One region of the Aminobacter sp. Y103A genome, then DNA from elsewhere that is predicted to be linked to it. Evidence: predicted binding sites of a transcription regulator. Region 1 holds the regulator's gene; each other region holds the start of a gene.
What was found. Region 1 encodes LexA, which represses DNA repair genes until DNA is damaged. Its sites were predicted from a motif close to TGTTCNNNNTGTGTTCNG; they were not measured.
Positions count from the first base shown of each region.

Region 2: Amn_RS07995 (PA0069 family radical SAM protein) is a predicted target of LexA. The motif match lies at 3,237-3,254, and genes of this name have one in related genera.
Region 3: Amn_RS03925 (DNA recombination protein RmuC) is a predicted target of LexA. The motif match lies at 4,343-4,360, and genes of this name have one in related genera.
Region 4: Amn_RS25320 (helicase-related protein) is a predicted target of LexA. The motif match lies at 4,238-4,255, and genes of this name have one in related genera.

Region 1 covers NZ_AP017986.1:2,744,907-2,750,803, forward strand. The annotation lists gene Amn_RS13435 (ComEC/Rec2 family competence protein) at 5-2,566, shown strand; gene lexA (transcriptional repressor LexA) at 2,694-3,410, opposite strand; gene Amn_RS13445 (molybdopterin molybdotransferase MoeA) at 3,516-4,721, opposite strand; gene moaC (cyclic pyranopterin monophosphate synthase MoaC) at 4,722-5,204, opposite strand; gene trpC (indole-3-glycerol phosphate synthase TrpC) at 5,206-5,897, opposite strand, start outside.
Region 2 covers NZ_AP017986.1:1,659,557-1,665,453, forward strand. The annotation lists gene Amn_RS07975 (F0F1 ATP synthase subunit B) at 1-149, shown strand, start outside; gene Amn_RS07980 (F0F1 ATP synthase subunit B) at 160-639, shown strand; gene Amn_RS07985 (DUF4180 domain-containing protein) at 805-1,191, shown strand; gene rnhB (ribonuclease HII) at 1,214-1,864, opposite strand; gene Amn_RS07995 (PA0069 family radical SAM protein) at 2,010-3,164, opposite strand; gene Amn_RS08000 (glycosyltransferase) at 3,312-3,815, shown strand; gene moaB (molybdenum cofactor biosynthesis protein B) at 3,902-4,453, opposite strand; gene Amn_RS08010 (4-(cytidine 5'-diphospho)-2-C-methyl-D-erythritol kinase) at 4,466-5,332, opposite strand; gene Amn_RS08015 (NfeD family protein) at 5,343-5,528, opposite strand; gene Amn_RS08020 (S49 family peptidase) at 5,605-5,897, opposite strand, start outside.
Region 3 covers NZ_AP017986.1:809,304-815,200, forward strand. The annotation lists gene Amn_RS03900 (DUF6481 family protein) at 180-608, shown strand; gene sugE (quaternary ammonium compound efflux SMR transporter SugE) at 852-1,166, opposite strand; gene Amn_RS03910 (hypothetical protein) at 1,321-1,446, opposite strand; gene Amn_RS03915 (cation diffusion facilitator family transporter) at 1,601-2,578, shown strand; gene Amn_RS03920 (GFA family protein) at 2,621-3,025, shown strand; gene Amn_RS03925 (DNA recombination protein RmuC) at 3,044-4,309, opposite strand; gene def (peptide deformylase) at 4,413-4,943, shown strand; gene fmt (methionyl-tRNA formyltransferase) at 5,062-5,897, shown strand, end outside.
Region 4 covers NZ_AP017986.1:5,154,836-5,160,732, forward strand. The annotation lists gene fdxA (ferredoxin FdxA) at 1-336, opposite strand, end outside; gene Amn_RS25315 (RNA-binding S4 domain-containing protein) at 485-868, opposite strand; gene Amn_RS25320 (helicase-related protein) at 874-4,122, opposite strand; gene aqpZ (aquaporin Z) at 4,864-5,553, shown strand; gene Amn_RS25330 (beta-ketoacyl-ACP reductase) at 5,626-5,897, opposite strand, start outside.

The DNA of each region.
Region 1 (5,897 bases):
CCCGATGGGCGACCGCATGCGGGAGGGGCAGGCCGGTAACAATCCGGTGGTCGAAGCCAGCGAGCGCGACTTGCTGACCTCTCCAGCCGTGCCTGCCGTTGCGTGGACACCACCAGCTCTGCCCGAGAGAGATGCTGCTCCTGACGCCGATGCATCGCCGTTTCAGCGAGGACACAAGTCCTGGCTACGGCAAGGATCGCAATTGCTGGTCGGTCACCGGATCACCGCACGATCCACCCTGGCCGCGATCGAAACGGAACTCGACCGCGGTGCGGCGTTCCTGATTCTTCCGGTTTTTCTGGCCGCCGGTGCCCTGGTGTATTTCGCGCTTCCGAATGAGCCGGATCTCGCGCCGCTCGTCATTGTGTCAGCGACACCGGCCGTCCTCGCCTTCCTAACGCGCGGACGGCGGCCTGTTCACTACGCGCTGGCCGCACTCGCCGCCTCAATGCTCGGCATGGCGGGTGCAAAGTTCGAGACGGAACGCATGGCAACGAAGATGCTGGGCGCCGAGATCTCGACTGCCATCACCGGGCGCGTCGTCGAAATCGACAATCTGGACAAGGGCAGGGTGCGGCTGACGCTCGACGTTCTGGCGACCGCGCGCCCGGTCTTGCGTTATACGCCCGATCGGGTGCGGCTCGTTGCCCGCAAGCTTCCTGAGGGCGTCATGGCGGGGTCCGAGGTGACGGGTTATGTCAGGCTGATGCCGCCGTCCGGGCCTGTGCGGCCGGGCAGCTATGATTTTTCCTTCGAAAGCTATTTCGACGGCATCGGCGCCAGCGGCTTTTTCATGAAAGGCCCGGAGTTTGCTGCAACCACCCAGCCGCTGTCGGCCAGTGATCGTGCATTCGCGTCGATCGAGAATGTGCGCCAGAAGATTGCCCAGCGTATTCGCGACCGCATTGGCGGTCCGGAGGGCGAAATCGCGGCTGCCCTGGTCGTCGGCGTGAGCGGCGGCATTCCCGAGGATGTCAATGAGGCGCTGCGGCGTACCGGGCTCTACCACATCATCTCGATCTCGGGTCTGCACATGGCGATGGTCGCAGGCACGGTCATGCTTTTGATGCGGCTAGGCTTCGCCGCCTTTCCCGGCTTCACCTCGCACCGGCCGGTCAAGAAGTACGCGGCAGGCGCGGCACTGCTCGCCACCGGTGGCTATCTGTTCATTTCAGGCGCCGAGGTCGCGGCGCAACGCAGCTTCATCATGCTGGCGGTGATGCTGACGGCCGTGCTGCTCGACCGCGCAGCACTCACCATGCGCAACCTGGCGATCTCGGCCGTCGTCGTGATCATGATCTCGCCCCACGAAGTCGTCGGGCCGAGCTTCCAGATGTCGTTCGCCGCAACGGCAGCCCTCGTTGGCGCATATGCCTGGTGGTCGGACCGGCGGGAGGAGCAGGCGCTGCCGGTCGGTCAGAGATCGCTGCCGTCCAAAATCTTGCGCTGGCTTGCGACAGTTGCGATAGGTCTCGCCGCGACGTCGGTGATTGCCGGGCTCGCGACCAGCGCTTTTGGCGCATGGCATTTCCAACGTGTCTCGCCCCTCAGCCTGTTCGCCAATCTGGCAGTCAGCCCGTTTGTGTCTGTCCTGGTCATGCCCTTTGCCGTCATGGCTGGCATCTTCATGCCGCTTGGACTCGACGGCCCTTTCCTCGACACGATGGGCTTCGGCCTGAAGGCAATGATTGGCATCGCCACCTGGTTCTCCGAGCGCTCGCCGGTCGATGCGGTCGGCCTTGTCTCGTCACATGCGGTATTGTTGCTCACTGCAGCACTCGTCATCGCGTCGACGGCAACGACCTGGCTGCGCGCCGCCGCACTGCCATTCGCGGCCCTTGGGCTGCTGACGGTCGTGGAAACGGAAACGCCCAACGTTCTCGTTTCGGAAGATGGCCGCCTCGTCGGCGTCCCGGTCGACGATGGCAAGCTGGCCGTCAATCGCGTCCGGCCGAACCAGTTCACCGTCGACAACTGGCTGCGCGCGCTGGCGTCGGAAACTCTCGTCACCCCGGCCCGTTCGGCCGCGAATGCAACGAACGGGACTGTCCGTTTGCCCAGCGAGACCGGCTCACAGCCAACAGCCGAGGCAGATGTCGCCGGTACGATACCCGGCAAACCAGTATCTGGAGAGCTAAACGCCGTCGGCGCGGACGCCTTCGTCTGTGACAGCGGGCTGTGCACGGTTCAACAACCGGAGGGGGCACGGATCGTCCATGCGGCGAATGCGAGCGCCGCTGCACGAGCCTGCGACAACGCGGATCTCATCGTCGTCGACGATGCCACGGCAAGCGACGTCTGCCCCGGCGTGGCCGTGCTCACCAAGCGCGAGCTGGCGCGCCTTGGCAGTGCGTCGATATTCATCACAGCCGCGGCGGCTGGCGTAGATCGGGCGGTCGAGATACGCCACGCCGTGGCGGAACCGTACCGCCCGTGGCATGCGCAGCGCCAATTTTCGCGCGAGGCGAGGGGCCTTCCACCCTACAAGCGAGCGGAGATGCCCCCGAAGACACCTGCCGGGGCAACCACGGCGCACCCGAAAGCGCCGACTGCGACCACACGGTGAGTCCGAAATCTGTACCCGCCGTCGCAGAGCCGTCAGATACGGCACGATAGCAACAGGGCAGATCAGTCCGGCTTACAGATTGCAGCAGGATGGACAGGCCGAGGTGGCGGAAACGCAGCCCCGGCAATCAATAGCGGCGGATCAGGCCGACAAGCTTGCCCTGCACCTTGACCCTGTCCGGTCCGAAGATGCGGGTTTCATAGGCAGGATTGGCGGCCTCAAGAGCGATCGAGGCACCCTTGCGGCGGAAACGCTTGAGCGTCGCTTCTTCGTCGTCGACGAGGGCGACGATGATCTCACCGGGATTGGCCGTGGTCGAGCTGCGGATGACCACAGTGTCGCCGTCGAAGATGCCGGCCTCGATCATCGAGTCGCCCTTGACCTCGAGCGCGTAATGCTCGCCGCCCATGATCATGTCTGGCGGCACCGAAATCGAATGCGTCTTGTGCTGGATGGCGTCGATCGGCACACCGGCAGCGATGCGTCCCATGACGGGAATGGCAACCGCCGAAGCAACATCGTCGTCATTGCCGGCCGACATGCTGCGTGACGGCTCGGGTTTGCGGCCGAGGCTACCCTCGATGACGCTGGGCGAGAACTTCTTCGCCGCGTTGAGGCCAGGCGCGATCGAATCGGGCAGGCGCAGCACTTCAAGCGCGCGCGCCCGGTTGGGCAGACGCCTGATGAAGCCGCGTTCTTCGAGCGCCGTGATCAGGCGATGGATGCCGGACTTGGAGGCGAGGTCGAGTGCTTCCTTCATCTCGTCGAAGGACGGCGGAATACCCGCTTCCTTCAGCCGCTCGTGGATGAATAGCAAAAGCTCGTGTTGTTTACGCGTCAGCATCGCCACCCCCGAGGAATCAGAAGAAAAACAAACCCAGAACAAACACTATCTGTTCCAGTTGTGTTCCGCAACTGTTGATATTTCGTGAAGGGTGGAAGGTGCTGCTCAGCGCAACATCATCACCTGGCAGGCGCTGCCGGCTTCGACTGCAGGCGCGAAGGGCACCCGCACGATGGCGCAGTTGGCGTCGGCCAGCGTGCGCAGCATCGAAGAGTCCTGGATCAGGTAGGGTGTGACGACGAGACCCTCAGCGGTCTCGCGCGCATTCGCGCGGACAAAGTCCTGGCGCAGGTCGTTGGCCGCCATTGCCGTGTCGAGAATGCCGTTGCGCATGTCGGGTGAATAAGGGCGGCCGCCAAGCTTCGCCAGCAGAGGTTTCAGGAAAATCTGCGAGCAGATCAGGCTGGCGACCGGATTGCCCGGCAGGCCGACGCAGCGGCTGTTGCCGAGCCGGCCGAACATCAGCGGCTTGCCCGGGCGCATCGCGATCTTCCAGAAGTTGAGATCCATGCCGAGATCGGTCAGGACACGGTGAACGAGGTCGTGGTCGCCGACCGAAGCGCCGCCCAGCGTGACGATCACATCGGCGTCGGCGGCGAGCGCCTTGGCGACCAGTGCGGAGATTGCCTCGGTGCGGTCGGCGGCGATGCCGAGATCGAGTACGCGCGCGCCAACCGACTGAACGATCGCTGCGACGCCATAGGCGTTGGAGGCGATGATCTGGTCGGGCCCGGGATTGCTGCCCGGCGGCAACAGCTCGTCGCCGGTGGCGATGATGGCGACCAGAGGCGCCCGCAGCACTTCGACGCTGGGATGATTGGCAGCTGCGATCAGCGAGAGCGCTGCCGGGTCGAGCACACGTCCTGCATCAAGGATGAGGTCGCCCTGCTTGAAGTCGAGGCCCCTGGCGCGGATGTTGCGGCCAGCAAGCGTTGGCTCGAGCACCGCGATCTCGCCATTGCCGAGATCGCGAACGTTCTCCTGAATGACGACGGTATCAGTGCCTTGTGGCACCGGTGCGCCGGTGAAGATGCGGACGCACTCGCCTGGTCCGACGGTGCCCGTGAACTGCTTGCCGGCGGGTGCCTGGCCGATAACCTTGAGCTGCGCCGGCAGTGAAGCGATGTCGGCGGCCTGGACGGCGTAGCCATCCATGGCGGAGGCGTCAAAGGGCGGCTGGGTGCGCAGGGCGTGTAATGGAGCCGACAGCACGCGGCCTGATGCCTGGGCAAGGCCGACAGTTTCCGTGCCGCGTGGTTCGGCAGCGTCGAGCAGGCGCGCCAGGGCGTCGGCGACGGGCAGCAGCGCCATCTATTCGGCAGCCTTGTAGTCGCCCGACTTGCCGCCGGTCTTCTCGACCAGCCGGATGCCGGAGATCACCATGCCGCGATCGGCGGCCTTGGCCATGTCGTAGATGGTAAGGCAGGCGACCGAGGCAGCCGTCAGCGCTTCCATCTCGACGCCGGTCTTGCCGGTGACGCGGGCAAGCGCAGTGACGCGCAGGCCGGGCAGCGCCTCATCTGGCTCGATCTCGACCGAAACCTTGGTCAAAAGAATGGGATGGCAGAGCGGCACGAGCTCATGGGTGCGTTTGGCCGCCATGATGCCGGCGATGCGGGCGGTGCCGAGCACGTCACCCTTCTTGTCGTTGCCCGACAGGATCAACGCCAGTGTCTCCGGGCGCATGACGACATGGCCTTCGGCAATTGCCGTGCGTGTCGTCTCGGCCTTGTCGCCGACGTCGACCATGTTGGCCTCGCCGGTGGCGCCGATATGGGTGAGGGTGGTTGCCATGTCAGGCGCTTGCCAGGGCTGCGCCATCGAGCAGCGCACGCGTCGCCGAGGTCACGTCGGCCTGCCGCATCAGGCTTTCGCCGACGAGGAAACTGGAGATGCCGGATTTCTGCAGACGCAGGCAATCGGCATGCGTGAAGATGCCGCTTTCGCCGACCAGCAGCCGGTCTGCCGGCACCATCGGCGCGAGGCGCTCCGACGTGTCGAGGCTGACCTCGAATGTGCGCAGGTTGCGGTTGTTGATGCCGAGCAGGCGCGACTGAAGCTTCAGCGCGCGTTCTGTCTCTTCTTCGTCATGGACCTCGACGAGCACGTCCATGCCGATTTCGAACGCCTCATCCTCGATACGCCTGGCATCGTCGTCGCTCAGGCTCGCCATGATGATCAGGATCGCGTCCGCGCCCCAGGCACGTGCTTCGTGCACCTGGTAGGGTTCGAACATGAAGTCCTTGCGCAATGCCGGCAAGGCGCAGGCGTCGCGCGCGGCGGTCAGGAACTCCGGTGCGCCCTGGAAAGACGGCGTGTCGGTCAGCACCGACAGGCAGGCAGCGCCGCCGTCGGTATAGGCCCTGGCGAGCGCCGGCGGATCGAAGTCGGGACGGATCAGGCCTTTGGACGGGCTCGCCTTCTTGATCTCGGCGATCAGGCCAAAGCGGCTTTCACTGTGCCTGGTTTCGAGTGCCGCGAGAAAGC
Region 2 (5,897 bases), 1.1 Mb from region 1:
AAGCACGCATCGCTACCATCAAGGCCAATGCCATGAAGGAAGTGGGCACCATCGCCGAGGACACCGCTGCCGCGATCGTCCAGGCACTGGGCGCAGGCAAGGTCGACAAGGCTGACATCGCCGCCGCCGTCAAGGCAGCGAGCAAGTAGGAGAGGGGCCATGGACGCAACATTCTGGGCCACAGTCGCTCTCGTCATCTTCGTCGGTGTCGTCCTGTACCTGAAGGTGCCGGGCATGCTTTCGAAGTCGCTCGACGAGCGCGCCGAACGCATCCGCGCCGAACTCGAAGACGCACGCAAGCTTCGTGAAGAAGCCCAGCAGCTGCTCGCCGAGTACCAGCGCAAGCGCAAGGAAGCCGAGAAGGAGGCCGCCGACATCGTCGATCTGGCCAAGCGCGAAGCTGGCCTTCTCGCCGAAGAAGCGCATAAGAAGACCGAAGAGTACGTTGCTCGCCGGACCGCACTTGCCGAGCTCAAGATTGGCCAGGCCGAACGCGACGCCGTCAACGAAGTTCGCGCCAATGCTGTCGACCTCGCGGTCGAGGCAGCTCGCCAGATCTTCGCCGGCAAGGCCGACGCCAAGACCAATGCCGACCTGTTCAAGGGCTCGGTTCAGGAATTGAAGGCCAAGCTCAACTAAGTCGAGCCGCCAGTTAAGTCAGGCAGCCGGGCAGATTTGAAAAAGCCGCTGGAATTTCCGGCGGCTTTTTTGTTTTCAGGACAGCCAAGGGCGACTGTCTTTCGTTTGGCAGGAGCTGCTCCGGTGCGGCTTGCACCTTGCCGCGGCCGCTGCTAGCCGGGTCACATGACCCAGATCGTCGAATTCGGCAAATCCCGCGTGCTTCTTTTCAGCCGGAGCGGCTCGTTGCTGCGCGCGCCCAGCGACGCCAATGACTTTATCAGCGAGGCGTGGTCGAACGAGGCCGAAGTCCTCGCCATCCCCGTGGAAAGGCTTGCCCCGGATTTTCTCAAGCTCAGCACCGGCATTGCTGGCGAGGTGTTTCAGAAGTTTGTGAATTACGGCCTGGGCTGCGCGATCGTCGGCGACATCACGCAGGCGCTGGAAGCAAGCGGTGCGCTGCGTGACTTCGTGCGCGAGACCAACAAGGGCAAGTCGATCTGGTTCGTTGCGGATCTTGCCGAACTTGACGTCAGGCTCGGGACGTCGCCGCTTCAGAGTGGGCAGGGTTAGGCGCCAGGCGTTTCTGCCGTGGTTAGTCCCTGAACGGGGCAAAGGAAATGCGGTGCAGCCGAAGCGATGCGCCGTGCTTGATGATCGCCGCCCTGTGGCGCGCGGTGGCGTAGCCCATATGGACTTCGAAACCGTAGCGGTTGTCGTTCGAGCCGCAGACAGACATCATGCGGTCGCGCGTCACCTTGGCGACGATCGAGGCGGCGGCGATGGATTGCGAGCGCTGGTCGCCCTTGACAAGGGCGCGGCAGGTGCAGGCGAGGCCGGGCGGCACGTCGCGGCCGTCGGCCAGTGCCGACTTCGCCGCCACCGGCAGGCCGGCAAGCGCCCGGCGCATCGCTTCCAGGCTCGCCTTGCGGATATCGCTGCGGTCGATGCTGTCGGCCGAAACCGACGCCACGGCGACGCCAAGGGCCTTGCACAGCACCTCGTCGAACAGCGCGTCGCGCTGGGCGGCTGTAAGGCGCTTGGAATCGTCCAACCCCGATGGAATGTTGCCGGGGTCGAGCACCACGGCGGCAGCGACAACCGGGCCGGCGAGGGGGCCGCGTCCGGCTTCGTCGAGGCCCGCGCATGGCCACAGGCCACCCGATATCGCTTTCGTTTCGAAGGCGAAGTCGGGCTTGTCGATGAATTCGAAGAGGGGCGGAGAATCGGAGCGCGGGCGAGCCATGGTGCGGCGATGCTCGCATCGGCCCCGATCCTCCGCAAGACCTTCCCGGCCGATTAGGGCGGCGGCTCGGGAAGGCACCGTCAGCTGGCCACGGGGAACGGCCGGACGGAATTTCTTTTCTGGGACGGTGGCGCCGCCAGAGTTTTCAAAGCAGCGTCAATTGCAGCTGATCCTTGGGGCCGGCTTCGAAAAGGTCGGTCCGGAGCGGGGTGCGCACCGAATTGAGGCCCAGGCGCTGTGCCGCGATCTCGAAGCGGCGGCCGATCTGCCAGGCATAGGGCCCCTTGCCCTTCATGCGCTTGCCCCATTCCGAATCGTAGTCCTTGCCGTCGCGCATCGAGCGGATCAACGACAGCACGTGGCGATAGCTGTCGGGATAATGGCGCAGCAGCCAGTCCTTGAAGATCGGGCTGACTTCCAGCGGCAGGCGCAGGATGACGTAGCCGGCGCTGGTGGCACCTGCGGCCATGGCCGAATCGAGAATGCGCTCGATCTCCTGGTCGGTGAGGCCTGGGATGATCGGCGCGACCATCACCGAGACCGGAATGCCTGCATCGGAGAGCTGGCGGATAGCTTCGAGCCGCTTCGTCGGCGTCGCGGCCCGAGGCTCCATCGTGCGCGCCAGCATGCGGTCGAGCGTCGTCACCGACAGCGCCACCTTGGCCAGGCCTTTTTCGGCCATGCGGCTGAGGATATCGATGTCGCGTGTGACCATTGCCGACTTGGTGACGATGCCGACAGGATGGTTGCGCGCCTCCAGCACCTCGAGCACCTCGCGCATGATGCGCCAGTGCTTCTCGATCGGCTGATAGGGATCGGTGTTGGTGCCGATGGCGATGGTGCGCGGCTGGTAACCGTCCTTCGACAGTTCGCGGTCGAGCAGCCGCGCCGCATCCGGCTTGGCAAACAGCTTGGATTCGAAATCGAGCCCGGCCGACAGGCCCATATAGCTGTGGGTGGGGCGGGCGAAACAGTAGACGCAACCATGCTCGCAACCACGATAGGGATTGATCGAGCGGTCGAATGAGATGTCGGGCGACTCGTTGCGGGTGATGATGGTGCGCGGCTTCTCGACCTGGACCTCGGTCTTGAACGGCGGCAGCTCCTCGATTGTGCTCCAGCCGTCGTCGAAGACATGGCGGCTGACCGGCTCGTAGCGCCCCGACGGGTTGACGCCGGCACCGCGGCCGCGTCGGCGCTCATGGTTGATGCGCAGGCCGCTTTCCTCGATCATGGCATTGGCCATTCCGGCCCCACCACCCTTGAAAGCGGCAATATCGGCCCGTGCGATGGGTTCCATTTCGCTATCTCCCCGAGGGAAAGAGGCCGCCCGTCGATTCGTTCGGCATGAAACTATTCCTATTTTGGAAAAGAGAACAAAGCAAGAACTTTGTTCTCCGGGCCGCGAGGCTGGCGCTTCGGCCGGCTTTCCGATATGCGGCTGGATATGCTGAGCGTTCTGATCGAGACCAGGGACGACGAGGAGGGGCTGGCCCGCACGCTGGCGGCGCTGGTCGGCGGCGCCGTCGAGGGTGTCGTGCGCGAGGTGATCGTCTGTGACCTCGGCTCCACCGACCAGACCCATTATGTCGCCGAACATGCCGGCTGCGCCTATCTCGCCAAGGGCGGCATCCAGGCGGGCATCGCGCAGGCAAGGAGCGACTGGCTGCTGCTGCTCGAGCCGGGCGCGCGGCTGGCCGAAGGCTGGACCGAGGATGCTGTTCGCCACATGAGCCGGCTGACCATGGCGGCGCGCTTCACCCGGTCGCGGGCGAGCAACCGTCCGTTCTGGGAACGGGTGACGTCGCGGCCGCGCGCTCTGGAGCAGGGGCTGGTCATCACCAGGAAGCAGGCAGCTATTCTGGGTCGCAACGGGGCGGACGCCGAAGGCATCGCGCGCGGACTTGCCATGAAGACGCTGGATGCCGAAATCGTCGTCGCGCCGCGCTAGGTGTCGAAGCTATGAAGGTTGTTCATTCGAGCTAGGGCAATTCCAGCAGCGAGATTTCGTCGGAAATTGCGAAAGACGCCCTGGCTTCAGGCTGACTTGGTGCCGCCACGCCTGAGGTGCTCGTCGAGCCGCGGCATGATCTCGACGAAATTGCACGGCATGTGGCGGTAATCGAGCTGCGCCTTGAGAATGCCGTCCCAGGCGTCGCGGCACGCCCCTGGCGACCCCGGCAGCACGAAGACGAAGGTGGCGTTGAGCACGCCACCGGTGGCACGCGACTGGATCGTCGACGTGCCGATCTTGTCGTAGGAAATGCGGTGGAACACCTCCGAGAAGCCGTCCATGCGCTTTTCGAAGATCGGCTCCAGCGCGTCCGGCGTGACGTCGCGGCCGGTGAAGCCGGTACCGCCGGTGGTGATGATCACGTCGATTTCGGCATCGAGCGACCAGGCGGTGACGCGGTCGCGAATCTTGTCCTTGTCGTCGGTGACGATGTCGCGCGCCTTGAGCACGTGCCCGGCTTCGGTGATGCGGTCGGCTAGCGTCTGGCCTGACTTGTCATCGGCCAGCGTGCGGGTGTCGGAGACGGTCAGCACCGCGATGCGGACGGGAACGAAGGGGCGGGGCTCGCTGGCCATTATGTTGGGCTCCTAGGTCCGGGTCGTTGTGGCGGCGCTGAACCAGCCGGGGCGCTCTGCGGAGATCGCCGTCGCCGCGTGCGCGGCGGCAGCGTTGCTGTCGAAGATGCCGAAACAGGTGGCACCCGATCCCGACATGCGGGCGAAGGCGGCACCCGAATTGTGAAGGGTGCTCAGCACCGCGACAATCGAGGGTTCGATCGACATTGCTGCAGGCTCGAGGTCGTTGCGGCTGGTTGTCAGCCAGTCAAGCACGGTATCGGCGCTGTCGAGCGGCGCGAGAGGGGGATTTTCACGTGAGGCCAGCGCCCGGAAGACGCTCGGTGTCGCCACCGCGATGCCGGGATTGACCAGCACCATCGGCAGCGAAGGAAAATGCCTGACCGGGGCGAGCTGCTCGCCGATGCCGCGGGCGATCAGCGGATGCCCTGCCAGGCACATCGGCAGGTCGGCGCCAAGCGGCAAGGCGAGGCGGGCAAGGGTTGCGGCATCGGCCGGCAGGCGCCAAAGGCGGCTCAGGGCGCGCAACGCGGCAGCCGCGTCGCTCGAACCGCCGCCGATGCCCGAGGCGACCGGCAGGTTCTTTTCGAGCGCTATGGCGACCGGCTGGGTGGTGTGATGGGGAAAGGCAGCGCGCAGCGCGTCCCGGGCCTTGAGCACGAGGTTGCCGCCATCGACCGGCACATCGGCGGCAAAGCGGCCGTTGACGACGAAACCGTCCTCTGTTGCCGCCGCAACGGTGATGCGGTCGCCAAGCTCGGCAAAGACGACAAGGCTTTCGAGCAGATGATAGCCGTCATCGCGCCGGCCGGTGACATGCAGCGCCAGATTGATCTTGGCCGGGGCGAGTTCGGCGAGCGGAACGTTGTTGAAGGTCACGGGCGGGGCATCAGTCTTTCTCGAGCCGGTACTCGCCGGTTTCGGGATCCTTGACCAGTGTCCCGTTGGCGCCGGTCTGGCGCTGCTTCTCGTTGCGCCGCACCTTGGCAGTCACCCGTTCGGCCTCCTTGATGAAGGAGCGGTAGCCGATATAGGCGACCACGCCGACAAGCGCGAAAAAGATGAGCTGCGGCATTTCATTCTCCTCCCTTCGGTGCCGTTTCCGGCCGGCCGGGGCTGTCCCCACATGATAATCCGCCGTTTCGGCTTTTTCAAAGGCCGAACCGGCTCCACAATGCGCGTTCTTCCGCCGCATCCACCAGGCCGGTGGCAACCGCACCGGCTGCTTCAGGCGTGAAGCCGAGGGATGAGCCGAGGCCGAGCCTGCGGCCGAACAGGCCGCGCGGTGCTGTGATCAGCTTAAGCTCGGCCTTGGGGCCATAGCGGTCCTTGAGCACGGTGCGCATGTCGCCGAGCGCGTCGACGAGGCCGAGTTCGAGGCCCTTCTTGCCCGACCAGAACAGGCCGGTAAACAGGTCCGGGTCGTCCTTGAGCTTGCCGCGGC
Region 3 (5,897 bases), 1.9 Mb from region 1:
CATCGCTCCACGAGGTCGCCAGACGCGATCTAGTGAACAATCCATATCGAGATTGGCGTCAAAGAGCGTTTCCTATCCGCAACATCACGCGAATTCATGGGAGACATGCCTTTTTGGCGCTTGAACTATGCCTTCGCGCGCGTATGTAAGCGGCGCGAAGTGACTCTAGGGAAATCAAATTGGCAATCTACCGAGAAAAAGACGCCTTTGAGCGGCGGAACGCCGCCAATGACGCAAAGAAAGCCCTCCTCGAAAAGTACAAGGCACGCCCCGCAGCTGACGATCCGGCCGTTCTGGCCCGTCAGGCCGAGCGCAAGGCAATCCTCGAGGCTCGCGCCATCCGTGAAGCCGAGAAGGAAAAGCTGAGGCAAGAGCGCCTGGCCCGCGAAGCCGTTGAAAAGGCCGAACGCGAAGCCAAGGCTGAAGCAGAACGTCTCGCCGCCGAAGAGGCCGCACAGGCTGAAGCAAAGGCGCGCGAGGCAGAGGAAGGCGATCGCATCGCCCGCCTGCTCGCCGACGAAGCCGAGCGCAAGGCCAAGCGCGACGCGCGTTACGCCGCGCGCAAGGCGCGTGGCAAGCGCATGCCGCCTTCGGCCAACTACGGCTGAACGCAGGTCGACCTTCGCCTGCACTCGCCGGAATGACGCATCGGCCCGTTAGTCGGGCTCGATAGCGCAAAACTCACATCGTCAGCGATTCGCGACCGGGGACTTGCCAAGCCCCGGGCGCGGATCGCTTTTGTGCGTCCGACGCACAATGCGTCGACCCCTGTGGATGTCAGGGCGTGCCAGATGAGAAATTGGGAAAGGTGAAGCCCGCCCGTTTCGGGCGGGCCGCCGCAAGTCTGCGGATCAGGCGACCAGCTTGAGGCCGACGATGCCCGAGACGATCAGGCCGATGCAGGCGAGGCGAAGTGCTGTGGCGGGCTCGCCGAGCAGCCAGATGCCAAGCATCGCGGTGCCGACTGTGCCGATACCGGTCCAGATCGCGTATGCCGTGCCGACCGGCAGCGTCTTCAGTGCCAGGCCGAGCAGGCCGAGACTGACGATCATCGAGGCGATAGTGAGCACCGTCGGCATCGGTTTGGTAAAGCCTTCGGTGTATTTCAGGCCGATGGCCCAGCCGATTTCGAAAATTCCCGCGAAAAACAGATAAGTCCAAGCCATGGAACGCTCCAATGGGATGGCGGGTCGTCCCGGCCGGTTTTTAGGGGAAGCGCAGGGCCGTCCCTGCGCCCGCTCAGATAGGACTTTCGCGAGAGAAGTTCAACCCGCGCCCGGCCGCGACAGCCGGGCGGGGTCTGCGTCGTGCCCGTGAGGACTACTTGTCCTTAAGCTTGGTCGCTTGCACCGGAGGCGCCTTGAAAGCCGGCGCAGGTGCTGGCTTCTTGGCGTCTTTCTTGGGTTTCCGGGCTTCTTTCCCGGCTTTCATCGCACCCTTGGCCATGATTCGTTTCTCCCGCTGCTGAGAAGTGGAGTGAAACGCGAAGTTGTCCGGCTTGCAAGAGGGGTCTTGAGCGCCGGGAGCGCCGGACGCCAAGGCCGCGAAAATGACTTGAGCGGGACCTCACGCTCGCTAAAGTCGCTGCGGTGAGGGACCGATGGCAGGACACTCCGGCTCCAGGCTAGTGATCTTTGCGGCTATTGCCGGCAATCTGCTGATTGCCGTCACCAAGTTCGTCGCCGCTGCCTTCACCGGCAGTTCGGCGATGCTGTCGGAAGGCGTGCATTCGCTCGTCGACACCGGCAATGGACTTTTGCTGCTCTACGGGCTGCATCGCGCCGCCCGGCCGCCTGATCTCACTCACCCGCTCGGCCATGGCCGCGAGCTCTATTTCTGGAGCTTCATCGTTGCCCTGCTGGTCTTCGCGCTTGGTGCCGGCGTGGCCTTCTATGAAGGCATCGTCCACATTCTCCACCCCGCGCCGATCGAGAATCCGCTCGTCAACTATGTGGTGCTTGGCGCCTGCATGGTGTTCGAGGGCGGCTCGTGGTTGGTTGCGCTCAGAGAACTCCGCCGCAGCAAGGGCAGTTTCGGCTACATCCAGGCGGTGCGACGGAGCAAGGACCCGAGCGTCTACACGGTGCTGTTTGAAGACAGTGCCGCCTTGCTGGGCCTGGTCATTGCCTTTGCCGGCATCTTTGCCGCGCATTATTTCGAGCAGCCCTGGCTCGACGGTGCCGCCTCGATCGGCATCAGCCTGATCCTTGGCGCCACGGCGGTGTTCCTGGCGCGTGAGAGCAAGGGTTTGCTGATGGGCGAGCCGGCTTCGGCGGACGTGCAGGCGGCGATACTGGCGATCGCCCAGGCCGATCCCGCCGTCGAGCAAGCTAATGGCGTGCTGACAGTGCATCTGGGGCCGGAGCAGGTGGTTACCGGGCTCAGCCTCGACTTCGTCGACCACATCTCGGCGGCGAAGATCGAAGCCTGCGTCGAAAGACTGGAGGCGAAGCTCAAGGCCGAAGTTCCCGAGGTGACGTCGGTGTTCGTCAAGCCGCAGACGTCGCAGCGATGGAAGCTGCGTCATGACCGGATCGTGAACCCGAAGGCAGGGACGCCGATGCCCGAAGGCGGCTAGTGTGCCCGGGAATCACGCACTGCAGGACAGGAGGAGTTCGAAGTGAAGATCGAAGGCGGGTGCCATTGTGGCGCCATTACCTACAAGGCCGAAGTCGACCCGGAGAAGACGGCGATCTGCCATTGCACCGATTGCCAGAAACTGACCGGAACGGCCTTTCGCGTCACCGTTCCGGTGCCGGAGGACAAGATCGCGTTTTCGGGAGCGCCGAAGATTTACGTCAAGACAGGCGACAGCGGCAACAAACGCGCGCAGGGCTTCTGCCCCGAATGTGGCTCGCACCTGTTCGCCACTTCGGTCGGTGACGGACCCAAGGTCTATGGGTTGAGGACCGGAACTTCGGACCAGCGCGAGCAACTGGTGCCCCGCAAACAGGTCTGGCACCGATCGGCGTTGCACTGGCTGCCGGAGTTCGACGGCATGGAGACGGTGGAGAAACAGTCCTGAGGGCAGTGCTTTGCTGCGCTAGTCGCTTTCCTCGACGACGCGCAGCCTGAGCTGCCCAGTCTTGGAATCGGCAGCCCGGGCGCCCGGAGGCTGGGGCTTGGCCGTAACTTCCGCCTCGCCGGCATGGCCCGTGCCGAATTCCAGCGCCTCGATCTTTTCGCCGCGTTTGGTGACCTTGGACGACGATACGAGGATGTCGTCGATGTCCTTGCTCGACTGATCGAAATGCGTCTTGAGTTTACGCACGCGTTCGTCGAGGCGGCCGACATCTTCCATCAGGCGGATGACCTCGCCCTGGATCAGGTGCGCTTGTTCGCGCATGCGGGCGTCCTTGAGGATCGCCTGGATGACCTGGATCGACAGCATCAGCAGTGACGGCGACACGATGACGACGCGGGCGCGGTGGGCACGCTGCACCAGCGATTCGAAGTTCTCGTGGATTTCGGCGAAGATCGATTCCGAGGGCACGAACATGAAGGCGGTGTCCTGGGTCTCGCCCGAGATCAGGTACTTGTCGGCGATCGCCTTGATGTGGACTTCGAGATCGCGCCGGAAGGCCTGGGCGGCATATTTCTGCGCTTCAACCGCGCCTTCGGTATCGGCTGCCGCGCGAATGGCGTTCCACGCCTCGAGCGGAAACTTGGCGTCGATGACAAGTGACGGCGCGCCGTTCGGCATCCTGACAAGACAGTCCGGCCGGTTGTTGTTCGACAGCGTCGCCTGGAATTCGTAGGCGCCGAGCGGCAGGCCGTCGGCGACGATCGTCTCCATGCGCGACTGGCCGAAGGCGCCGCGCGTCTGCTTGTTGGAGAGGATCGCCTGCAGTTGCACCACCTGGCCGGCAAGCGACTGGATGTTGCCTTGTGCGGTATCGATGACCGCCAGCCGCTCCTGCAGCTTGGCCAGGCTCTCATGCGTCGATTTGGTCTGCTCGGTCATTGTCTGGCCAAGGCGGCCGGTCATGGCGTCGAGACGTTGGCTCAGCGATTGGGTCAGCTCCGCCTGGCGCGAGCCGAAGATTTCGGCCACCGTGCCGAGCCGGCCCTGCATCTCCGCCTGCGCCTGCAGGATACCCGCCATGCGGGCCTCGGCATCGCGGGCGTGGTCGGCGGCCTCGGCGGCTGCAACCGCGCGCGCCTTGGCCGAGCGCCACAGCGCCACCATCAGGACGACGACAAGTGCGACGAACAGCACGGCTGCAAACAGCAGCGCCTGCCCGAGCGTGAGCACGGAGGCGCCAAGCTGGGCGATGGGGGCGGACAGGATGCTGGAAAGCTCGTTCATGGCGCGCACCATAGCCGATTCGCACAAAAGGTTCAGATCAAAACGGGAACATCCTGGATCGAGCCCTGTTGACGGTTTTCGCCTGACATCCTAGTTGATGCGCATGACCATCAAGCCGCTCATCATCCTGCCCGATCCGCTCCTGCGCCTGGTTTCCAAGCCGGTCGAGCGCATCGACGACGCCACCCGCAAGTTCGCGCGCGACATGCTCGACACCATGTATGACGCGCCGGGCATCGGCCTTGCCGCCATCCAGGTCGGCGAGCCGCTGCGCATGCTGGTGATCGACCTTGCCAAGGAAGGCGAAGAGCCGGCGCCGATGACGGTCATCAATCCCGAGATCGTCTCGCGTAGCGACGATCGCTCGATCTATGAGGAAGGCTGCCTCTCGATCCCGGACTATTACGCCGAGGTCGAGCGCCCGGCCAAGGTGCGGGTCAAATATCTCGACGAGAACGCCAAGGAGCAGGAAGTCGAGGCCGACGGTCTGCTGGCCACCTGCCTGCAGCACGAGATCGACCATCTCGATGGCGTGCTGTTCATCGACTACATCTCCAAGCTCAAGCGCGACATGGTGATGAAGAAGTTCAAGAAGCTTGCCAAGGACCGTCCGCCGAGCCGCATGGTGGGGTGAGAGCCTGGCCGACCGGAGACTTCGACGGGCTTGACCTGAAGCTCGTAAACCCGTTTGAAGCGATGGCCTGAACGGTCGGCCGGCGCCGTCCGGGGCTGTGCGGGATAGCCGGAACAGAATGAGCCTTCGCGTCATCTTCATGGGCACGCCGGATTTTTCCGTGCCGACGCTGCGTGCGATATCAGAAGCCGGCCACGAGGTCGTTGCCGTCTATTCGCAGCCGCCGCGCGCCGCAGGGCGCCGCGGGCTGGAGCTGACGCCGTCGCCGGTGCAGCGCGAGGCCGAGCGGCTGGGCATCGAGGTGCGCACGCCGCTGTCGCTGAAGGGGGAGGCCGAACAGGCGGCCTTTGCCCAGCTTAAGGCCGACGTCGCAGTGGTCGTTGCATACGGTTTGCTGCTACCCAAGGCCATTCTTCAGGGCACGCGGCTTGGCTGCTACAACGGCCATGCCTCGCTGCTGCCGCGCTGGCGCGGGGCGGCTCCGATCCAGCGCGCCATCATGGCGGGCGATGCGGAAACCGGCATGATGGTCATGCGGATGGAAGAGGGATTGGACACCGGACCGGTGGCTCGACTTGAAAAAGTCGCGATTGGACCCGACATGACGGCCGGTGAGCTGCACGATCGCCTGATGGCGGCAGGCGCTTTGCTGATGGTGGACGCTCTCGCAGAGCTCGAAGCGGGCAAGCTGGAAACGGTGCCGCAGCCATCGGAAGGCGTGACCTACGCCAAAAAAATCGATAAAGCGGAGACGCGGATCGATTGGACCTTGCCGGCGACGGCGGTCGACAACAATATCCGCGGCCTATCGCCATTCCCCGGCGCATGGTGCGAAATCGAAATCGGCGGACGAACCGAGCGCTTGAAAATACTGCGCTCGCAACGCGCCGCTGGACAAGGAGAGCCGGGAACGGTTCTCGACGACCGGTTGGAGATTGCCTGCGGCGACGCTGC
Region 4 (5,897 bases), 2.4 Mb from region 1:
GTTGCCTTCGCCAGGCTCGGCCGAAAAGAACTTCTCGAACTTGCCTTCGACGCCGTCAAATTCCTTGGCGTCTGCCGGCGGCTCCTTCTTTGCAGTGATATTCGGCCATTTTTCGGCATATTCGGTGTTGATCTGCAGCCATTTGTCGAGCCCCGACTCAGTGTCAGGCTTGATCGCGTCGGCCGGACATTCCGGTTCGCAGACGCCGCAGTCGATGCACTCGTCGGGATGAATGACGAGCATGTTCTCGCCTTCATAGAAGCAGTCGACCGGACAAACCTCGATGCAATCCATGTATTTGCATTTGATGCAGTTGTCGGTGACGACGTAGGTCATGAAGCAGGCTCCGGGACTTCCCGTAGTTTGTATCTTTCGGGTGAGGTATCCCCTTTGCGGGGTCGTTGCAAGGGCGGCCATTCCGCGCAGAAGCACGTTTGCGGAACGTAATTCTCAACTTCGTTGCCGCCGCTCCAGAGCCTTTGCGTCACTGGTCGCGCAGCCTGTCGGTGGCCCGCCGTTCTTTCTTGGTCGGACGGCCACTGCCAACCTCGCGCAGCGGCGGCCTGGCGTCGGGCGGCGCCTCATCCCTCGGCGTGGGTGCGGGAGAGATGTCGTCGTAGAGCTTGCGTGCTTCTTCGGCCGGCCCGCGACGCTCGCCAGCCAGCAGAATCTTGTAGACCAGGATACGACGATCGAGCGTAATCGTCAGCACGTCGCCTGCCTTGACGATGTCGGAGGCCTGGCTGAGCTTCTGGCCATTGCACCTGACGCCGCCAGATTGCGCGAGCTTGGCGCCAAGCGAGCGCGACTTGACCGCGCGCGAGAAGAACAGCCACTTGTCGATGCGCTGTCTTCCCTCGCCGGCCAAGGCGCTTACTTCTTGAGCTGGTCGCGCAGCGCGGCGAGCTTGGCGAAGGGCGAATCCGGATCGATGCGCACCGGACGCTCCTCGCGTGGCTTGGGCTGGAAGGCGGGCTTGCCCTTGGGGCCGTTGCGGTCGCCGCCGTGCCTGTCGCCCTGCGGACGCTCATTGCGATTGCGGTGTTCGGGACGCCCACCCTCGCCCTGCGGCTTGCCGCCGGGCTTGCGGTCGAAACGCGGACGGCCGCCATCACGGCCTTCGCCACCCTCGCGCCCGCCACTGCGGTTGCCCTCGCCCTGACCCTGACGGGCTGCGGGTGCGCCGGCGGCACGCTGCTCGCGCTGGCCGCCGCGTGGGCGATTGTCCTGGCGATGACGCGGGCGCTGCTCGAAGCGGCCCTGACGCCACAAAAGGATCGGCTTGGGTTCTTCGGCAGGCTCCGCGGCGGCAGTTGCCGGCTGGGCTTCGGCTGCAGCAGTCTCGACGGCCGCCGCTTCCGACAGCGCTTCGGCTACAGGTTCTGCGACGGCTTCCACTTCTGCGGCGGGTGCAGCAACTGCCTCGGGTTCGACGGCAGGCTCGGCCGCCACTTCGGCCACGACCTCAGCTGCAACCTCGGCAACCGCTTCCGGCGCCTGCTCGGCATCCGCTTCCTGCGCGGCTTGGGCAAATGCTTCCGTGGAAACCTCGGCGGCCTGGCCGGCAGCGGCAGCTGCCGCTGCGGCCTTGTCGGCCTGCGCCTTGGCCACGGCCTCGCGCATGGCAGCGTCGATCGTCTCGAGCTTGTCCTTGACCTCGGCAGCCGGCTTCGGCTCGGCGCGATAGCCGAGGCCCTTGAGGATTTCTTCCATGTCGTCGCCGGTTGCGCCGAGGATCGACATCATCTGCGGCGTGACGATGAAGGCGCTGCCGTCATAGGCACCGTCAGGACGCGCACCGATGCCCTGCTTCCAGGCAAGCGCCGGGCGGATCAGATCGGCGAGACGTTCGAGAATGTCGACACGCACGGCGCGGCGGCCGAGATTGCGGAATCCGGCAAGCTTGTAGAAGGTCTTGTCGAAAGCCTGATCGATGACAACAGACGTACGGCCGGCGGCCAACGCATGGACGACATCGCCGAAGCCCGGCTTGTCCTTGCCGTCATTCTTGAGCGCCCAGAGCAGCGTCACCAGGCCGGACGGTGCCGGCTTGATCAGCGCCGGTACAAAGACGTGGTAGGCGCCGAAGCGGACGCCGAGACGGCGAAGTGCTGCGCGACCTTCCTGGTCGAGCGACTTCACCTCGTCGGCGATGTCGCGGCGATTGATCAGGCCGAAATTCTCGACCAACTGGAAAGCGATGCCACGGCCAATGCCGGAAAGCTGTTCGCCGGCCTTGAGATCGACCAACGGCTTGAGCAGCGACTCAATCTGGAAATTGACGAAACGGTCGGCGCGCGCCGCGACCTTGTCACGGGCCGGGCCCGTCAGTTGCTCGTCGGCGAGCAGCACGACGCGCGGCTTGAGCGCGTCCTCGCCCTCGACCAGCGTGCCGATCGGCGCGCCGATCCAGCGCAGAACGCCGTCGGAGCCAAGCGCGATATCGCCATTGGGCGACGCCGAGAAACGCTCCGCGCGGGCATCGAATTCTGTGGCGAGCGCCTTCTGTGCTGCCGTGCGCACGGCCTTGGCGTCTTCTCCGCCAGCGCTCTGATCTGCGGTGAAACGGAACCCTTGCAGTTCGCCGACATGGTGGCCCTCGACGAGGACAGTTCCGGACGGGCTTATTTCGGCTTCAAGCATAGTGTTTTCTCTAAGGCGGCGCATGAGGACGGAAGTCCTGCGGTCTACAAAGCGTTTCGTCAACCGCTCATGCAGTGCATCCGACAATCTGTCTTCGATGTTTCGCGTTTTTTCTTGCCAGTGTGCCGGATCGGCAAGCCAGCCAGGGCGGTTTGAGACAAAAGTCCAGGTCCGGATCTGTGCGATCCGGTGGGAGAGCGTGTCGATGTCGCCTTCGGTGGAATCGGCGCGGCGCACCTGTTCGGCCATGTAGTTTTCGTCGACATGACCGTTGCGGGCGAGATCGTCATACATCGACGCAATGAGGTCGGCGTGCTGGGCAGGCGCAATCCTGCGATAGTCGGGCAGCGCGCAGGTCTCCCACAACAGGGCGACACGTTCGCGACCGGTGGCGAGCGAGCGGATGTTTTCGTCACGCGACAGGTGTTCGAGCGCCTGGGCGTCGACCGCAGGCAGCGCCCGCGTCAGGCCCTCGACGGGCGCCACCGTGTCGATCGAGCGCTTGAGCGTGTCGAGGCTTGTGAAGTCGAACGAAGCGGTGCGCCACTGCAGCACCTTGACCGGCTCGAAATCGTGCCCTTCGATCTTCTCGATCAGCTCCTCGTCGAACGGATCAACCTGGCCGGTAACGCCAAAGGTGCCGTCGCGAAGATGACGGCCGGCACGGCCGGCGATCTGGCCAAGCTCGGCGGCGGTCAGCTGGCGATACTGGTAGCCGTCGAACTTGCGGTTCTGGGCAAAGGCAACATGGTCGACATCGAGATTGAGGCCCATGCCGATGGCATCTGTGGCAATCAGGTAGTCGACGTCGCCGGACTGGTAGAGTTCGACCTGGGCGTTGCGGGTGCGTGGGCTGAGCGCGCCGAGCACGACGGCAGCGCCGCCCTGCTGACGGCGGATGAGCTCGGCGATGCCATAGACCTCATCGGCCGAAAAGGCGACGATGGCCGAGCGGCGCGGCAGGCGTGTCAGCTTCTTGGAGCCGGCATAGGCAAGATGCGACAGGCGCGGCCGGGTGACCACCGACACGCCCTTCAAAAGCTTCTGCAGGATGCCGTGCATGGTGGCAGCACCCAGCAGCAGCGTTTCCTGCCTGCCCCGCAGGTGCAGGATGCGGTCGGTGAAGATATGGCCGCGCTCGAGATCGCCGGCGAGCTGTACCTCGTCGATGGCGACGAAGGCGGCATCGGTCTGACGCGGCATCGCCTCGACGGTGCAGACGGAATACTTGGCACCGGCCGGCAGGATCTTCTCCTCGCCGGTCACCAGCGCAACCTTATGGGCACCAACCTTCTCGCAGAGCCGGCCATAGACCTCGCGGGCAAGCAGCCTGAGCGGCAGGCCGATGATGCCGCTTTCATGCGCGACCATGCGCTCGATGGCGAGATGCGTCTTGCCGGTGTTGGTCGGCCCGAGGACCGCTGTCACATCGCGACCCGACAGGATCAGGGGGTCATTCTGCTTGGAGTGAACATTCATTCTAAGGAACCGCCCTCGGCGCCGGGCCCACCCGGCGTTGCGCCGCTTTCACGACGACTGGACACATAGGGATTTGCGAGACGAAGCGAAAGCGGAATGTTCCAGATTTAAGAGTTGGAACGAGTCTGGAACGAATCAGCGACGAATCACTGACTCCGGCAGATTCAGGTTTTGTTCACCCCAACATATAGATTTCGTGCTGGCAAGTCGCACCACATGCAGATTCTCTAAAGTGGCCCGTTTCATGCTTTAGCCCACTGCTGTTAACCTTTGCCGGCCAAGCGCCCGAACGCTCTGGCAAACCCGACGCAAAATAATGATTTTGTTGATGTTTCCTATCTCCGGGTTAACGCTGGAATCGTCGATGAGCGGCATTTCGTTAAGATTTGAACCAAATGCGGAACGAACAGGCGACGAATCACTGATAGGACAAGTTTCCTGATTTGTTCACCGCTAGATGTTGTGTCTTCCCCAACGACTCCACCGATTATCCACCGTGGAGTCACAGGCTTGTCCACAACAGGCTCCCGGGCGCGTTAATCTTTGCGTGCCAAAGCGGCACACCGCTGGTTCGACGAAAATATCTGTGATTGCATTACGTTAAGGGAACCACACCCGTTGAATGCGACAGCGAGGCATGTCTCCATCCGCATGTTGAGTCTGCGCGGCGGGGATTGCCCAGGCGGGGCCTCCGGAAAATGCGGCGCACCACGCAGGCGCACGACATCTGGAGGGAAGATCATGAGCAAACGTCTATTCGCCGAGTTCCTCGGCACATTCTGGCTTGTCTTTGGTGGTTGCGGCAGTGCGGTGCTTGCGGCTGCGTTTCCCGAACTCGGCATCGGCTTTGCCGGCGTAGCCCTGGCATTCGGCCTGACCGTGCTGACCATGGCCTATGCCGTCGGCGGCATCTCGGGCGGCCACTTCAACCCCGCAGTCTCTGTCGGCCTGATGATGGCCGGTCGCTTCGAAGCCAAGAACCTTGTGCCTTATGTCATCGCCCAGCTTGTCGGCGCCATCGTCGCCTCGACGGTGCTCTACCTCATCGTCAGCGGTAAGGCCGACTTTGCCGGTATCGGCGGCTTCGCGACCAACGGCTATGGCGACGCTTCACCCGGCAAATATGGCCTGACCTCGGCATTGATCATCGAGGTCGTTTTGACCTTCATGTTCCTGATGATCATCCTGGGCTCGACCCATGGACGCGTGCCGGCCGGCTTCGCACCGATCGCCATCGGCCTTGCGCTGACGCTTATCCACCTGATCTCGATTCCGGTCACCAACACCTCGGTCAACCCGGCCCGCTCGACCGGACCGGCGCTGTTCGTCGGCGGCATCGCCCTGCAGCAGTTGTGGTTGTTCTGGGTAGCCCCGATCGTCGGCGCGGCGATCGCCGGCATCGTTCACAAGGCGATGTTCGAAAAGGACTGAGCCTCACCGGCCAGACGCGAAAACGGCGCCTTGCGGCGCCGTTTTCTTGTTTCGGGGCAGCAAGCCCGACGGTCAGACGAAATATTGTCCGCCGTTTGCGGACAGGGTCGCGCCCGTGATGAAGCCCGATTGTTCCGATGCCAGGAACACCACGCAGCGCGCGATCTCTTCAGGCTCGCCGAGCCTGCTGACCGGGATCTGGGCGATGATCGATTCCCGCACCTTTTCCGGAACCGCCATCACCATCTCGGTGGCAATGTAGCCGGGACAGATGACATTGACGGTGATGCCGGCGCGGGCGCCTTCCTGGGCCAGCGCCTTGGTGAAGCCGATGTCGCCTGCCT